DNA from 2 places in the Aeromonas simiae genome. Region 1 is predicted to be linked to the other one. Evidence: riboswitches for the same ligand, from Rfam matches in the RefSeq annotation. Region 1 holds a riboswitch; the other holds the start of a gene.

The links. A riboswitch is a leader RNA that binds a small molecule or an ion and turns the genes downstream of it on or off. The one in region 1 is predicted to bind lysine.
Region 2: it holds a riboswitch for lysine, as region 1 does, so the genes downstream of both, FE240_RS10550 (Na+/H+ antiporter NhaC family protein) here and lysC (lysine-sensitive aspartokinase 3) in region 1, are expected to answer to the same signal.

What each region holds. Positions count from the first base shown of each region.
Region 1 is NZ_CP040449.1:1,364,622-1,373,353, reverse strand. It holds gene FE240_RS06485 (L-lactate permease) at 1-835, opposite strand, end outside; gene FE240_RS06480 (LysR family transcriptional regulator) at 897-1,874, shown strand; gene FE240_RS06475 (alpha/beta fold hydrolase) at 1,862-2,662, opposite strand; gene FE240_RS06470 (MmcQ/YjbR family DNA-binding protein) at 2,741-3,094, shown strand; gene FE240_RS06465 (GNAT family N-acetyltransferase) at 3,088-3,558, shown strand; gene FE240_RS06460 (DUF3802 family protein) at 3,614-3,949, shown strand; gene msrA (peptide-methionine (S)-S-oxide reductase MsrA) at 4,154-4,786, opposite strand; gene argA (amino-acid N-acetyltransferase) at 5,025-6,353, shown strand; lysine riboswitch at 6,462-6,651, shown strand; gene lysC (lysine-sensitive aspartokinase 3) at 6,738-8,090, shown strand; gene FE240_RS06440 (LTA synthase family protein) at 8,231-8,732, shown strand, end outside.
Region 2 is NZ_CP040449.1:2,227,584-2,236,315, forward strand. It holds gene hisIE (bifunctional phosphoribosyl-AMP cyclohydrolase/phosphoribosyl-ATP diphosphatase HisIE) at 1-442, shown strand, start outside; gene FE240_RS10530 (GlpM family protein) at 679-1,017, shown strand; gene FE240_RS10535 (pirin family protein) at 1,018-1,989, shown strand; gene mltB (lytic murein transglycosylase B) at 2,049-3,125, opposite strand; gene FE240_RS10545 (thymidine kinase) at 3,270-3,854, opposite strand; gene FE240_RS10550 (Na+/H+ antiporter NhaC family protein) at 3,931-5,505, opposite strand; lysine riboswitch at 5,591-5,762, opposite strand; gene FE240_RS10555 (H-NS family histone-like protein) at 6,064-6,468, shown strand; gene FE240_RS10560 (cob(I)yrinic acid a,c-diamide adenosyltransferase) at 6,515-7,075, opposite strand; gene FE240_RS10565 (DUF3820 family protein) at 7,072-7,296, opposite strand; gene queE (7-carboxy-7-deazaguanine synthase QueE) at 7,296-7,967, opposite strand; gene queC (7-cyano-7-deazaguanine synthase QueC) at 8,003-8,695, opposite strand; gene FE240_RS10580 (tRNA-uridine aminocarboxypropyltransferase) at 8,697-8,732, opposite strand, start outside.

The sequences.
Region 1 (8,732 bases):
GCGCCGCGGTCACCACCAAGGCCAGCCCCACCAGGCCGCCGATAAGGGATGGGAACTCGGGGCCGAGCAGCATGCCGGTCAGGGCATAGGGCACGGTGAAGGCGAGCCCGGCAAAAATCGCGAACGGCAAGATGGCAAGCCCCTCGGTCCAACTGCGGTTGCGGCCGAAAAAGCGGGTCAGCATCATCACCATCAATACCGGCATCAGGGTGCCGACGGTGGCGTGAATGAGGGCCACGTTAGTGGTTACCTGCTGCAAATAGATATCCCAGCTGCTGCCACCTGCGCTTAACGTCTGGCCGATGGCCTGGCTATCGAGCCCCTTGTTGATGCCAACGAGGATGGGGGTGCCCACCGCACCGAACGACACCGGGGTGGACTGGATCATCATGCCGAGTAGCACGGCGGCGAGCGCCGGGAAGCCGATGGCCACCAGCAAGGGGGCGGCGATGGCGGCCGGGGTGCCAAAACCGGAGGCCCCTTCGATAAAGGCGCCGAAGCACCAGGCGATGATGATGGCCTGGATGCGCCGATCCGGTGAGATGTTGGTAAAGCCGCTGCGAATCGCCGTGATGGCGCCGGTGTGCTTGAGGGTGTTGAGCATCAGGATGGCGCCGAACACGATCCAGAGCACGGTGACCGTGATGATGAGCCCTTGCAGGGTGGAGGCGAAGACTCGGGTTGGGCTCATCTGCCAACCCCACAGGGCGATGAACACGGTGAGCAGGAAGGCGATGGGCATGGCGCGCTTAGCGGGCCAGTTGAGGCCAACCAGTAGCACGGCGGCCACCAAGATCGGCGAGAAGGCCACTAGGGCCAGCAGGGTGTCGGTCATCATTGCGTCCTTGTCCAGAGGGGGTGCAGGAGGCACCTTGTTGTTGTTTTGTTAAACGGACGTGACCTTACCCTGTTCCTTTTTCGCGATATATGGAAATAATGAACAACATTCATTCCAAAAGTTGATCAATATGGCCCGCACCGACGACCTCATCCTCTTCGCTCAGGTGGTAGAGGCAGGCTCCTTTAGCAAGGTGGCTGAACAAAATTCCCTTACAAATTCAGTGGTTAGCAAACGGATAGGGCGTCTTGAGGAAGAGCTCGGGGTGCAACTGCTCTATCGCACCACCCGTCGGCTCACCTTGAGCGAGGCTGGAAAGGAGCTCTATCAAGGTGCCAAAAATGTGAAGGCTGCCGCATTGGATGCCTTCGATGCGGTGGCTGGATTTGGCGAAAAAGTAAGCGGCCATGTGCGCATGTCGGTACCCACCATCTCGGGAGAGCTACTGCTGGCCGATGCGGTCGCCGATTTTTGCCAGCAGCATCCTGGGCTCACGGTGGAGATGTCGCTCGACAATCGCTTCGTCAATCTGGTGGAAGAGGGGTTCGATCTGGTCATTCGCACCGGGTATCTGGATGACTCGAGCCTGATTGCCCGCCACATCCTCGACTCCCAGTGGGTGATCTGCGCCGCACCTGCCTACGTGCGCCACTTCGGGGCACCGCGCGAGCCATCAGACTTGCGTCAGCACAACTGCCTGCGCTACGCCTACCAGAGCACAGGAGCGTCCGAGTGGGCCTTCAAGGGACGTGAGGGCAACTACCTGGTGTCGGTATCGGGCAGCTTTTCAACCGACAACGCCGGGGCCCTGCGCAAGGCGGCGCTCGGCGGGCGCGGCATCGTCTATGTGCCGCGCTGTCTCGTTTATCACGATCTGATGCAGGGGGATCTGGTGGACCTCTTCCCCGATCAGGTGGGCAAAAAACTCGGCATCTATGCCGTCTACCCCTTCACCCGCCAACCGCCGCGAAAGATAAGACTGCTCATCGAGCACATTCGCCAGCGCTATCTCGACATCGCCCACTACTTTGTCTGAGGGGCCCTGTCGCGCTGGGTCGAGAGAAAGGCCAACGACTGGCGGTTGAAGAGCTCGGGGTGTTCGACGTTGCAGACGTGACCGCAACCGTCGATGACCGCCAGGGTACTGTGTGGGTCACGCGCCACCTGCTCGCGCACCGGCGAGAGGAACAGGTAGTCCTCCTCCCCCATGATGTAGAGAGTGGGGATGCCGGCCGGGCGCTCGCGAAAGTAGCGCATCAGGGGATTGACCTCGGTGGCGAGGCGAAACCAGCGTTTGAACTCTTTTTGGCACAATTTGCGCGCCTCGCGCACAAACAGGAGACGCGACTCCTGGTGGCGCTTGCGCGGCATGATGATGAAGGCAAACAGGCGATAGAGCCACATATAGGGCAGGAAGTGCTGGCCGAGGCGCCCGAGCTGCACCAGCACCCGCGAGCGGATATCGAGCCGCAAAATGGCACCACCAAGCACCATGCTGCACACCCGCTCGGGGCAGAGCTCGGCCAGGTGGCGGATGAGGATGGTGCCAAGGGACATGCCGACAAAATGGGCACGGCGGATCCCCAGATGATCGAGCAGCCGGACTATATCCTCGGTCACATCACGAAAGCTGTATTTCCCCTGCACCACCTGCTGCAACCGGTGCGACTGGCCGTGTCCGCGCAAGTCGAGCAGCAGCACGTTGAAGTGCTCACGGTAGGCCTTGAGCTGACGAAACCAGAGGCTGGAGCTGCCCCCTGCACCGTGGACAAACACCACCCACGGCCACTCAGGGCCCAGTTCATAGGTCTTGTGATAAAGCATGGTGCTCCTTTTCATCATCCCATCGCCTAGGGGTATACTGGGCGGCACATTCTAGCAGAACCCGAACAGGGAACCTTGATGAAGCTCACCCCCTTGCGCGAACGGTTGCTGAGCCTACCCGGCGCCAGCGAAGATACCCCGTTTGGCCCGGACATTCTGGTCTATCGTATCGCCGGCAAGATGTTTGCCCTGCTGAGCTGGCAGGAAGAGCCGATGCGCCTCAACCTCAAGTGCGAGCCCGAGCTGGCCCTGCTGCTGCGTGAACTGCACCCCGAGGTCACCCCAGGCTGGCACATGAACAAACAACACTGGAACACCATCACCCTGACCGACACGCTGGACGAGCGTCTCTGGTATGGCTGGGTGCGCCACTCTTATGAGCGGGTCTGCGCCGGCCTGCCCAAACGTCTGCGCCCCGAGGCCCCATGCTAACCCCCGCCCTGCTGCGCCCCATGGAGCCGGCCGACTACGCAGAGCTGGCCACGCTGTTCGCCGGCACGATTCGCCAGCACGGCCCCGAGCACTACACGCCGGCCCAGGTCGAGGCATGGGCCGCCGGCGCCCACCACAGCCACTTCGTGCAGGAGCTCGCCTTCAGCCATGGCTGGGTCGCCTGGCATGGCGAGCAACGCGTCGGTTTCGTGACACTCGATGACAGCGGCCACCTGGGTCTGCTCTACGTGGCGGCTGGAAAGGTGCGCGGCGGGATAGGCCAAGCGCTGCTGGAGCAGGCCATGCTCCAGGCCCGTGAACTTGGCATGTCGCGCCTTGAGGTGGAGGCCAGCGTCTTCAGCCTCGGCCTCTTTCTCAAGCTTGGATTTACCCTGATCGGCGTTGAGCGAGTCGAGCGCGGTGGTGTGGCGTTTGAGCGCCATCGCCTTGAGCGCCTCTTGTGATCCCGCTATCACCCACTAAAATAGGCGCGGTCTTCACATTCACGGGCAGCACTCTATGGTGGTCAACAGCGAAGGGTATCAAGCGCTTATCGAGTATCTGGTGGAAAGCCTCGGGCTGTTCGAGCAAAAGGATGGCCCCACCTGCGATGACACCATCGAGGATCTGGTCAGCGACCGGGTCGCCACCAGTTTGATGGCCATCTGCGAGCAAAATCCCCATATCGACGCCGAGCTGCGCTTCGTCATCATGCAAGAGGCCGACGCCGTGGTGGCTGACCTGCAAGAGGTGCTCTCCGCCGTCTGGCAACGCCCTGCCACCACCGCCCAGCGCGATTTTCTCATCGAGTTCGTGGATCTCATCAAAAACCTGTTCGACAGCCTGTTGCGCTGAGCCACACCAACCCACGCCAAAAGAAACAGGCCGCCTCGCATCAATACGGGAGCGGCCTGGCTTGCTGTCACCTATCAGTAGTGCAAGAAGTGTCTGGTCTAGGTCTCGTCCTTGAGTACCTATCTGGTTGGGCTACCCCATGCACAGAAAGTTCCCTGTTTTGTCATATTTTTGATCCTGCGTCACTTTTTGCACCCATGTCACTCAGCGTGGTGGCGGCAGGCAGACCCCGATCCCACCCAAGCCGCAATACCCTTGCGGATTCTTGGCCAGATATTGCTGGTGATACTCCTCGGCATAATAGAAAGGGGCCAGCGGCTCGATGACGGTCGTGATGAGGCGCCGATCTCCGCTCTCGTTCATCGCCCTCTGGTAGGCCGCTAGGCTCTCTTCGGCCTCAGCCTGCTGCTGCGCGTCGGCATAGAAGATCACCGAGCGGTATTGCGTGCCGATATCTCCCCCTTGGCGCATGCCCTGCGCCGGATCGTGCTGCTCCCAGAACAGGCGCAGCAGATCGCCATAAGAGATAATGGCGGGATCAAATACCACTTGTACCGTCTCCGCGTGACCGGTGCAGCCAGAGCACACCTCCTGATAGGTGGGATTGGGCGTCAGCCCCCCCTGATACCCGGCTGCCGTGCTCCACACCCCCTCTTGTTGCCAAAACAGGCGCTCAACCCCCCAGAAACAGCCCATGCCAAACCAGGCCACCGCCATCCCGGCCGGCCAGGGGGCCACGGTGGCGTGACCATTGACAAAATGCACCGGGTTGACGGGCATCGGCTCGCTGCGGCCCGGCAGCGCATCGGCAACGGTCACCAGCTGGGTTTTCTCCATGACATACTCCTGACATTCCACGGGTCATCGACAATAAGGGAGTCATCACTGCCAATCAACCATGCGCCTTGCATGGCCATGTCATCGCGCCGTCACCGCCCGCGCTCATCCTCGGCAACGCAAGAGAAACGCCACGCCGGGAGGTGATTCATTCACAAATGGATTTTTAGTCTTGATTTATGAATTTATTCTCATATATTGACCCTTATATTGACTTTATATTTTGTAAGGACCTGCTGTGCGTGAACGGGATCCAGCGCTGGTCGACGCGTTTCGTCAATCCACCCCCTATGTGAATTTCCACCGGGGCGGCACCTTCGTGCTAATGCTCGGGGGTGAGGCGGTCAGTCACCCCAATTTTACCAATATCATCAATGACATCGCCCTGTTACAGACGCTGGGGATCCGCCTCGTGCTGGTATTCGGCGCCCGTCCGCAGATCGACGACGCCTTGGCGCGCCACGGCATCACCCCTGTCTATCACAAGAAGACCCGGGTCACCGACGAAGAGAGCCTCGGCATCATCAAACAGGTGTGCGGTGGTATGCAATTTGAAATCACCTCGCGCCTATCGATGGGGCTCACCAATACCCCCATGGCAGGGGCCCGCATCAGCGTGGTGAGCGGCAACTTCGTCACTGCCCAGCCGCTGGGGGTCGACGAGGGGGTCGACTACTGCCTGAGCGGCCGCATTCGCCGCATCGATGTGGAGGGGGTTCGCCGTCAGCTGGATCAGAACCATCTGGTGCTGATCTCCCCTATCGGCTGCTCAGTCACTGGCGAGAGCTTCAACCTCAACTCCGAAGACGTGGCCCAGCGCATCGCCGTCGATATCAAGGCCGACAAGCTGATCTGCTTCAGTGCCCATCAAGGGGTGCTCGATCGCGCAGGCGAAGCCATCTCAGAGCTGTTTCCGGAAGAGGCGCAAGAGATCTTAAGCCAGCTCGAGCAGGAGGGGGATCACCTCTCCAGCACGGCGCGCTATCTGCGGGCGGCCATCGCCTCCTGCCGTGGCGGTGTGCCGCGCTCTCATCTGGTGAGCTTCATGAACGACGGCGCCATGCTGCAAGAGCTGTTCACCCGTGAGGGGCTCGGCACCCAGATCGTGCGTGAAAGCGCCGAGCGGGCGCGCGCTGCCACCATCGAAGATATCGGCGGCATTCTCGAGCTGATCCGGCCGATGGAAGAAGAGGGGATCTTGGTGCGCCGCTCGCGCGAGCAACTGGAGATGGAGATCGATCACTTCACCGTGATCGCCCGTGACGGCCTCATCATCGGCTGCGCCGCGCTCTATCGCTTCCCCGATGAGGCGATGGCCGAGATGGCCTGCGTTGCCATTCATCCGGATTACCGCAGTGGTAACCGGGGCGACATGCTGGTCAACCGGGTCACCGATCAGGCGCGTCGGCTCGGCATCGAACATCTGTTCGTGCTGACCACCCGCTCCGTCCACTGGTTCCAGGAGCGCGGTTTCTCACCGGTTGAGGTGGAAGCCCTGCCGGTGGCCAAGCAGCGCCTCTACAACTGGCAGCGCCGCTCCAAGATCCTGATGAAACGGATTTCATAACTATCTGATTTTAAAAAAACATCCGCATGAAGTTGTCTTTTTAATCATATTGATTGACAGGCTCATGTCGTGCGGGGTATTTGTTAAGTCAAGCCACCATCCCAAGGTGGTACCAGAAGAGGAGCGCTGCCCAGGCAGCCCGAGCGAGGAGACCGGTCTCCGTAGAACTCGGGCGAGGGGGAGCAGCGCCGAGATGTGCCAGACCACCCGGTGGTCGGCATGTCGGCTGCGGGGGCTGAATCCCCCGGGCTGTCATCGGTGGGGGACATCTCTCCCTAGGTGGAGCGCTTCTGGCCGGGATGTTCACCTATTCCTGCCATTTTCCCGCTTCCCCTGTCTTATGCCCGATGGACCGGCTTTGTATTAATAGACAGGAGTTTTTGCATGACCGCTCTCAACGTTGCCAAGTTCGGCGGCACCAGCGTGGCCGACGCCACCGCGATGAACAACTGTGCCGACATTGTGCTCGGCAATCCCGCCACCCGCCTGGTGGTGCTCAGTGCCAGTGCCGGCGTCACCAACCTGCTGGTCGCCCTCGCTCAGGGAGAACTGAATGACGAGGAACGGGCCGAACAGTTGGCCCGCTTGCAGCAGATCCAGTTTGCCATCCTCAACGACCTCGGCAATCCGCCGGCAGTGCAGGAGGCTATTCTGGCCCAACTGGCCGAGATCGAGGCCATGTCTCGCCAGGCCTGCCTACATACCGATGCCGAGCTGGCCGATCGCCTGATCGCCTGCGGCGAGATGATGTCGACCCGCCTTTTCACCGAGCTGCTGACCCAGCGCGGAGCCCGCGCCACCTGGATTGACGTGCGCCAACTGATGCGCACCGACAGCCGCTTTGGTAAGGCGAGCGTGGAGCTTGATGCCACCCGCGCCCAGTGCCAACAACAGGTTGGCCCGCTGCTCGGCGACAGCATCATCGTGACCCAGGGCTTCATCGGTGCCGATGCGCAGGGACGCACCACCACCCTGGGCCGCGGCGGCTCTGACTACAGCGCGGCCCTGCTTGGTGAAGCGCTCGGCGCCACCAGCATCGAGATCTGGACCGATGTCCCCGGCATCTACACCACCGATCCCCGCCTGGTGGTACATGCCCGTCCCATCCCGGAGATCAGCTTCGCCGAAGCCGCTGAGATGGCGACATTTGGCGCCAAGGTACTGCACCCCTCCACCTTGCAACCGGCGGTGCGCAGCGATATTCCAGTGTTCGTCGGCTCGAGCAAGGACCCGGCTGCCGGCGGCACCTGGATCCGCGCCAAGACCGACGCCACCCCGCTGTTTCGCGCCGTGGCACTGCGCCGCAATCAGGTGCTGGTCACCCTGCACAGCCCCAACATGTTCCACGCTTACGGCTTCCTGGCCGAGGTGTTCGGCATTCTGGCGCGTCACCGCATCTCGGTCGATCTCATCACCACCTCCGAAGTCAGCGTCTCGCTGACCCTGGATCACACCGGCAGTCAGAGCAATGGCGAGGCCACCCTGAGTGACAAGGTGCTGGCCGAGCTCGGCGAGCTGTGCAAGGTGAAGGTGGAAAGCGGCCTGACCCTGGTCGCCCTCATCGGCAACCGCATGAGCGAGATGAGTGGAGTCGGCAGCCAGGTGTTTGCCACTCTGGAAGATCACAACATCCGCATGATCTGCTATGGCGCCAGTGCCCATAACCTCTGCTTCTTAGTCGGCGAGAGCGAAGCCACCGCCGTCCTCAACAAGTTGCATCAGGCCCTCATCGGCTAACGCCCTCAGGCCCGCTCCAGGTGGGCCTTTTTATTCTTTCGCACAAATTGTTAAGCATCTCTTCATTTAACGGTCATTAAATTGACAACATCAGCGGGTTGACCGCACCATCGGCGCTCTTGCTCAAGGATTGGGCCGTCATGAGACTTGCCGGATTTGCACTCCCTGCGTCGCCAGCCTGGCGCCGCCTCTTGCTCCACTGTCTGTGGGGTCTGCTCTTTTTTACCCTATTGCTACCTTGGCTGCGCCTCGATCAGTGGCTGAGCCGCTTCGAGCCCATCACCTTCCACAGTGGCGCGCTGCAAGTGGCCCGCCTCGAGCAAGTCTCCCCCCTCTACAAGAGCGATGCCCGCGGCATGTACGTGGTGTTGCAACACAGCTGGCGCCTGGCCGAGCCACTCACCGCCGACGATCGCCTGCTCTTTATCCTGCGCCGCGACGATGGCGGCGAGGCCGGGCGCCTCTCCCTCGACGGCAGCAAGCGCCAGCGCTGTGACTCGCAGGGGTGCCGCGTCCGCTTCAACAGCGCCATGCGGGTGCCGGACGAGGCGGCCGGCAGCGAGTACTCCCTGTGGGTCAAACCCGAGCTCAAGGGGGCGCCGGTGGGCCTGCAATTTCTGCGGATGCTGCCAAGCCGTGACA
Region 2 (8,732 bases), 860 kb from region 1:
GCGGCTCTGGACCAAGGGGGAGAGCTCGGGCCACGTGCTCGCCCTCCAGGCCATCACCACCGACTGCGACCGCGACAGCCTGCTGATCGCCGCCGAGCCGGTCGGCCCCACCTGCCATCTGGGCAACGTTTCCTGCTTCGAGGGGCACCCCGTGCCGCCGCTGGGCTTCTTGGCCGAGCTCGAGCAACTGCTGGCCGCGCGCAAGGGGGCCGACCCCGAGAGCAGCTACACCGCTCGCCTCTACGGCAAGGGCACCAAGCGCATCGCCCAGAAGGTGGGGGAAGAGGGGGTCGAGGTGGCGCTGGCCGCCATGGCCAAGGATCGGGAAGAGCTCATCAACGAGTCGGCGGATCTGCTCTATCACCTGACGGTGCTGCTGCAAAACGAGGGGCTGGCCCTGCAAGACGTGGTGCAGTGCCTCAACCAGCGCCACCAGAAATAAGAGAGATAAAACGGGCCACAAGGCCCGTTTTTTTAACCCCAAGCAAGGGCGGCTAGGGAGGCTAGGGAGGCTAGGGAGGCTAGGGAGGCTAGGGAGGCTAGGGAGGCTAGGGAGGCTAGGGAGGCTAGGGAGGCTAGGGAGGCTAGGGAGGCTATCACCACTTTGGCGCCGCAAGAAGGGTCGATTGCGAGGGAGAAAGTGCGGCGCTAGCATAAGCCCTCTGCCATGGAGGCCTCATGATCCCGCTGTTGTTGAAATCATCCCTCGGCGCCCTTGCCGTGCTGCTCATCGCCCTGCTCTCCCAAAGCCGTCACGCCATGCTGGCCGGGTTGGTGCCGCTGTTTCCCACCTTCGCCCTGATCGCCCACGCCATCGTCGGCCGTGAGCGGGGCCCGGCGCTACTACAAGGCACCGCCCTGTTCGGCTTGGCGGCCCTGCTCCCCTACGCCCTCTATCTACTGGCGGTCTGGTATCTGTCGGTGCGCACCAGCCTCACCGTTACCCTGCTCAGTGCCACTCTGATCTGGATGCTGGCCGCCGCTCTGCTCATCTGGGGCTGGGGACGACTGGCCTGAATGCGTTCACCACTGTCGCACCGTACGCCAGAGATCCCGTTATCGAGCACCAAGAGCGGCTACACTGGTGCCGAACCCCACTACCCGGAGATCTTCATGTCCCACTGGCAATCCATCTCTCCGCGCACCACTGACGTGGGCGGCATCCCGGTCGCCCGAGTGCTGCCGGTCAAGGAGCGGCGCACCATAGGCCCTTGGTGCTTTCTCGATCACATCGGCCCAGCCGAGTTTGCCCCGGGCGAACGCGGCCTCGATGTCGGCCCTCATCCCCACATCCGCTTGCAGACCTTCACCTGGATGATTGAGGGGGAGATCCTGCACAAAGACAGCCTCGGCAGTCTGCAACTGATCCGACCGGGCCAGGTCAACCTGATGAGCGCAGGGCACGGCATTGTTCACACAGAGGAGTCGGTGCCAGACACGGCGCGCCTGCACGCCGCCCAACTGTGGCTGGTGCTGCCGCCGGAGCAAGAAGAGATGGCGCCGCGCTTTGATCACTACCCGACCCTGCCGCGCTGGCAGGAGCAGGGGGCCGAGCTGACGCTGCTCATCGGCGAGCACGACGGCCACCAGGCCCCTACCCTCGCCTTCTCCCCCCTCATCGGGCTGGATATTCACGCCCCGGCCGGCGCCCGGCTGACCCTGCCCCTCAACGTTCACTTCGAGCATGGCCTGTTCCCCCTTGAGGGTAGCGTGACCATTGATGGCACCCCGCTGGCCGCCGAGCATCTGGCTTATCTGGCCCCCGAGCGACAGAGTGTCGAGGTGCAGCTCGCCCCCGGCGCCCGGCTGCTGCTCATCGGCGGCGAGCCGCTGGCCCTCGAGCCCACCATCTGGTGGAACTTTGTCAGCCGCGATCGCGCCGCCATCACCCAGGCCGATGAAGAGTGGCGCAGCGGCAGCCGCCGTTTCGGCCCGGTACCCGGCTATGACGGGCCGCGCCTTATCTCCCCGCCGCTCCCCTGGAAGTAGGGCCGCGCTGCTCCCCACAAAAAAGGGGCCCTTATGGGCCCCTTTCTCATCTGCTGGTGTCAGTAGCCGTACCGCGCCTTGCGCACCGCCTCGCCCAACTGCCACACCGCCATGGCGTAGTGGGTGCTGTGGTTGTAACGGGTAATGGCGTAGAAGTTGGGCAGGCCGTACCAGTACTGGTAGCCGCTGCCCATATCCAGGCGCAGCAGGCTCGCCTCCTTGTAGCTCCCGGTCGAGCCCTGCGGCGTGAGGCCGGCCGAGGCCAGGGTCGCCATGCTGTAGCGGGTCTGGAAGCCGTGCTCGAGCCCAGGCGCCTGGCCGCTGGCGGGCACCGCCACCGGTTGCCCCTTGCGCCAGCCATGGGCCTTGAAGTAGTTAGCCACGCTGCCGATGGCGTCCACCGGGTCCCACAGGTTGGTGTGACCGTTGTGGTTGAAATCGACCGCATAGGCCTTGAACGACGAGGGCATGAACTGGCCATAGCCCATGGCGCCGGCGTAGGAGCCACGCAGATCGAGCGGATCGACCCCTTCGTTTCTGGCCATCAGCAAGAACACCTCGAGCTCCCCTTCAAAGAAGGCCGCCCGGCGCGGATAGTCGAATGCCAAGGTGGCCAGCGCATCGAGGATGCGGGTCTTACCCATCACCCGTCCCCAGCGAGTCTCAACCCCGATGATGCCGACGATGATCTCGGGCGGCACCCCATATTCGGCATAGGCACGGTTGAGGGCATCCTCATACTGGTTCCAGAAGTCACTGCCCAGCGCGATCTGCTGCGGCGTGATGAACTGGTTGCGGTAGCGCACCCAGGCGCCGGTCGGGCCACTCGGCTGCCGGGTGGTGGGGGCCTGCCTGTCCATCAGGCGAATAACCCAATCCAGCCGCTCGGCCTGCGAGAGCACGTCATGCAACTGCTGGCGATCGAAGCCGTGCTTTTGCACCATCTTATCGATGAAGCGGTTGGCATTCTGGTTGAAAGCAAAGTCGCCGCCGAGCGTGCCCTGCACATGGGAGGGCTCAAGCAAGAAGCCCCCCTTCACCACCGCGGGTGGCTGCTGCGGCGCAGGCGGCTGCGGCTCACTGCTGCAGGCATAGAGAAAAGGGGTCAGTGAGAAGAGAAAAAGCAGGTGACGCATGGTGGACTCATAACGCTGGCAGAAGAACAGTGCATCATGGTAAAGCATTGTCGATACCGAACAAATCCGATTCAGGGGGGAAGTTGCCATTTTCTGGCGTCGCCATGATAAACGACCGCGACGGCGCCCCCCTCAGCCTTGGTGTCAGTCGAGATAGGCCTTGCCATCCAGATAGTGCTTGCGACACAAGGAGACATAACGGTCATTGCCACCGATCTCGACCTGAGCGCCGTCGCGCATCACCTCACCGGCTTCACTGACCCTGGCGTTCATGTGTGCCTTGTTGCCACACCAGCAGATGCTCTTGAGCTCCTCGACCTTGTCGGCCAGGCAGAGCAGGTGGTAGGAGCCGGGAAACAGCTCGGCGCGAAAGTCAGTCTTGAGGCCATAGGCGATGACCGGAATGTTGAGATCATCGACGATGCTGGCCAGCTGGTAGACCTGCTCTCGGGTAAGAAACTGGGCCTCGTCGACGATGAAGACATCGATGGGCTCGCGGGCATGGCGCTCACGGATCAGCGCCAGCAGATCGCTGCTTTCACTGAACACCTCCACCTTCAGTTCAAGGCCAACCCGAGCCGAGATGACCCCCACTCCGAAGCGATCGTCGATGGCTGGCGTCATGGCCAGCGGGCGCATGCCGCGCTCGAGATAGTTGAAGTGAGCCTGGATAAGCTGGGTCGACTTGCCAGAGTTCATCGCGGCAAATTTGTAATGCAAAGAGGCCATCAGGGATCCCGCCAGTAAAATTCAGCCGCGGAGTCTATCACAAAAGCGAGGGGGCCCTTAAGGCCCCCTCGCGTCATTATGCGGTCGCCAGCACCGGCTGGTTACGCCGGATGTGGTAGACGCAAAACAGCACAAACCACAGGGCACTGATCAGGAAGCCGGCCAGCACGGAGTGCATCAGCCCCATGGCGAGGTAACCGAGCGCCGCCCCGAAGGCCACCGAGAGGGCGTAGGGCAACTGAGTCATCACGTGATCGATGTGATGGCAGCCCGCCCCGGTCGCGGAGAGGATGCTGGTGCTGGAGATGGGCGAGCTATGGTCGCCAAACACGGCGCCAGCCAGCACCGCCGCCAACATCGGCAGCAACAGGGCGATGTCGCTGGCGGCCGCCATGTCACCGGCCAGCGGCAGCATGATGCCGAACGTGCCCCAACTGGTACCGGTGGCAAACGCCATGGCGCAGGAGAGCACAAACACCACGGCCGGCAGCACCTCGATCGGCAGGTTGCCGTTGGCCAGGCTGGCTAAGTACTTACCGGTCTCCACATCGCGCACCACGGCACCGATGGTCCAGGCAAACAGCAAGATGTTGATAGCCGGCAGCATTGCCATCACCCCTTGCGGCGCAGTACGCAGCCAGGTCTTGGCATCGAGCTTGAGGCGCAGGGCCAGCGCGATGGAGACCGCCAGGCTGCACAGGGCCCCATAGACCAGGGAAGAGCCGACATTGGTGTTCTCAAACGAACCGAGCAGGCTGAACGGCTCACCATTTTCGGCCAATACGGCAGCGCCGGAGTCAATCATGAAGTAGACGGTGGCGGCGGTCAGGGTCAGGATCGGCAACACCATGTCGAGCATGCTGCCACGGCTATCCTTGGGCGCTTCCATGTCCAGACCGATGGGGCGGCCTTTAGACTCATCCCACAGCTTGCCCTCGAGGGCCCACTGCTCATGCTGGCGCATCGCACCGATGTCGAGCTGAAACGCAATCACCACCAGCACCATGATGAGGGTGAAGACCGCATAGAGGTTCATCGGCACCATCTGCACAAAGGCGGAGATGGGGCTCACATCGGAGACCCCGTGGGCCGCCATGATGCCGCCAATCAGGGCGATGATGTAGGCCCCCCACGATGAAATCGGCATCAGTACGCAGACCGGAGCCGCGGTGGAGTCGAGCAGATAGGCCAACTTGGCGCGGGAGATCTGGAAGCGATCGGTCACCGGGCGGCAAATAGCCCCCACCGAAAGACTGTGGAAGAAGTCGTCGATGAAGAAGGCAAACACCATCAGACCGGTCAGCGCCTTGGCTCCCTGACGGGATTTGGCGCGTCGCTCGGCCCATTCTGCAAAGGCGCGGGTCGCCCCGGAGGCGGTCATCAGGCTGATGAGCCCACCGAGCAGGAACATGAACAGGATCATGTTGATGTTGTCATGGTTGAAGGTGCCGTCGACCCAGAAGATCTTCAACACGGTGCCCATCAGGTAGTGCAGTGAGTCGAGCGGGGAGAAATGATTGAGCAGCAGGCCGCCAGCCAGGATGCCGACCCCAAGGGAGAGCAGCACACGGCGCGTCGTGATCGCCAGCGCGACCGCCAGCAGCGGGGGTACCACGGACCAGGGTGAGTCCGCAAAATGAATGATGTCCATGATCTCTTTACACCTAAAAAGACAAGGTGGAGATCTACCGTAGGATCAAAGAAACAGGACCCAGTGGGGGGCATACTCCTCAGCTCCTTCAGGTAGCGCTCCATAGTGGATGACTATGGCAGTCCTGCACTTCTTAAATGCAGAACCAGCAGCCCGGTATGATGGCCTGGCCACTTCGGCGCTGACTCCTTTCCCCGAACATCGACGGCATCACCCTCCGCTCGGATACTCATAGGCAGCGCGCCTCTACTTAAAGGTATTCGGTTGGCATTTTATCAAGCAGACGATTAATCGCAACCGATAAAGATACCCCTTGTGCATTTGCTACCCAGACAACGAGAAGCAGTGTAAAACACCACCAAAGCGTAAGTGTCTCATATAACTCCACAAATTCAGGGTTAAACACGTCCCTACCGACTCAATATTTCCCCTTTCTATTTCAAATATTTCATGATGGTAGTTATTAACTTGACTAGAAACATTCTGGCGGTTTAAATTTTACAAAACGACACTCTATATGTCAGTCTTATTATCAATAACAGATCAGGTGGTATCTCTATGAACGACTTTCTGAAGGTTCTCTTAAATATTCGCAGCCTGCGCGCCGCCTGCCGTGAATTGACCCAGGAACAACTGCAAGAAGGTTTGGAGAAACTGACCTGCGTGATTGAAGAGCGCCAACAGGAAGCAGCGTCCGAACGCGCCGCTCGCGAAGAACATCAACGCAAGCTGCAAGAATATAGCGACATGCTGAAGGCAGCCGGTATTGATCCGAGTGAACTGGTCACCACGACCAGCACCCCTAGCAAAACCAAAGGTAGCAAACGAGCACCGCGTCCGGCCAAATACCGCTATATGGATAACGGCCAAGAAAAAACCTGGACCGGCCAGGGTCGCATGCCTTCTGCTATTGCTAAGGCCGTTAATGAAGAGGGCAAATCACTGGAAGATTTTGCCATCTGAGTACCTTTGCATGAAAAAACCTCGCCTTATGGCGAGGTTTTTTGTTTTAGCGCTCGCTGGCCTTGCACCAGACGATCTCCGCTTTCCCTTCCCGTTGCAGCAGCACCCTGGCCAGCACGAAAAACCAGTCGCTAAGGCGGTTGATATAGGGCAGCAGGGCCGGATTGAGCGGCTCATGCTGACTCAGCAGCACCAGCTGCCGCTCGCAGCGCCGCGTCAGAGTACGAACCACATGAGCCTGAGCCGCGGCCGGTGAACCGCCCGGTAGAATGAACTGTCGCAGGGGGGGCAGCGTCTCAGAAAATTGATCCATCTCCGCTTCCAGCCGCCGAGTCCATATTTCCGATACCTGCCACAAGGCGCTATTCTGAGCCTCGCAAGGAAATGCCAATTCGCTCCCAACATCGAACATCTCTTGCTGAATTAATTGCAGCATGGGAGATAAAACCGTCGCATTTTCCGGCAGATTCGCAATTAGCAAACCAATTTGGGAATTGAGTTCATCCACCAGTCCATAACTTTCGACGCGAATATGGGTTTTGCTCAAGCAGGAACCATCGGCCAAACGAGTCTGACCTTGGTCACCTTGTCGTGTATATATTCTCATGGGGCTCTTCCATTGAGCAGTGGTAATAACATCTGCTCCAGTCCATTGACTTTGATCTCGTGGGCCAGTGCCAGCGCCTGCCCCAATTTACCGGCAGGAAATCCCTGCCGTGCCATCCATACCAGGTAAGGCTCTGGTAATTCAATCAGACGCCGGCCACGGTATTTCCCATAGGGCATGGCCATATTGAGTTGCAACAGGATATGGCTATCCATCTCCATCAGTCGATATCCAGATACTTGTGGGTCTGAATAGACAACCGCCAATGGCGCTCGATACAGACCCTCATCGCCAGCTCGGTGGCTCGCCGCTTCTGACTGATGGGTTGCAGGGCGATCTGCACATCCGGACGCAGCGTGGCGAAATGCAGCAGTTCGTCGAGCTCCTCGATATGGTGCTCAGTGGCCACCGGATGCTTGATCTCGTTGGCCCGGGCCAGCGCCTGGGGCAGTACGGCAAAGCCCCCTTTCATACCGAGTTTGGGGGAGACAGTGACCCAGGCGGCGTCGTGCACCCGTACCTCGTGGGTGCCGCTGGTCTCGACTTGCACCGCATACCCCTCCCCCAGCAACAGGGTCGAGAGTTCGCGCAAGTCATAGAGGCAAGGCTCGCCACCGGTGATCACCACCAACCGGGCCGTGTAACCGAGGCGACGGAAGCTCTCGAGCACCTCAGGGGCGCTCATCGGGCTCCAGCCATCGGACTCGTTGGAGCGATCGAGCACCTGCTGACTCGCCACTTGGCGCTCCGGATCGACCACCCAGGTATGGCGGGTATCGCACCAGGGGCACCCCACCGGGCAGCCCTGTAGGCGAACAAAAATGGCGGGAAGGCCGGTATTGACCCCCTCCCCCTGTATGGTCTGGAAGATTTCGTTGATCGGGTAGTGAATCATCAATGTCTGTCTGAAAAAAGTGAAGGGACGGCTCAGGCGGCCGCCAACTTGGTGGCAAGGCGGGCACGGACGGCCTCTCCCTGCTCTAGGTATTCGTTCAGGCCACGGGCGCGCAACAAGCAAGCCGGGCACTCGCCACACCCGTCCCCCTGGATACCGTTGTAGCAGGTGAGTGTGTGCTGACGCACCGTGTCGAGGTGGCCATAGCGGTCGGCCAGGGCCCAGGTCTCCGCCTTATCGAGCCACATCAGCGGGGTCTCGAAACGCACCGGCCGATCCATCCCCAGCGCCACGGCGTGGTTGAGCGCCTTGACGAACTCATCGCGGCAATCCGGGTAGCCGGAAAAATCGGTCTCGCATACCCCGGTGATCACCGCCTCGGCCCCAACTTGGTAGGCATAGATGGCGGCCAGGGTCAAAAACAGGATGTTGCGTCCCGGCACGAAGGTGTTGGGCAGACCATTGTCTTGCAGCTCACGACTGACCGGAATGTCATCACGGGTGAGCGATGAGAGGGCCAGTTCGCCGAGCAAGGAGACATCCATCACCTTGTGGGCCTTGACCCCGAGGCGCACGGCCAATGCCTTGGCCACCTCGATCTCGGCCACATGGCGCTGGCCGTAGTCAAAGGTGATGGCGTGAACCTCGTCATAATGCTGCAATGCCTGCACCAGACAGGTGGTGCTGTCCTGCCCACCACTGAATACCACGACGGCAATTCCCATCTTATTCTCCTCGTTTGGCTTGGCTGAAGGCGAGCCA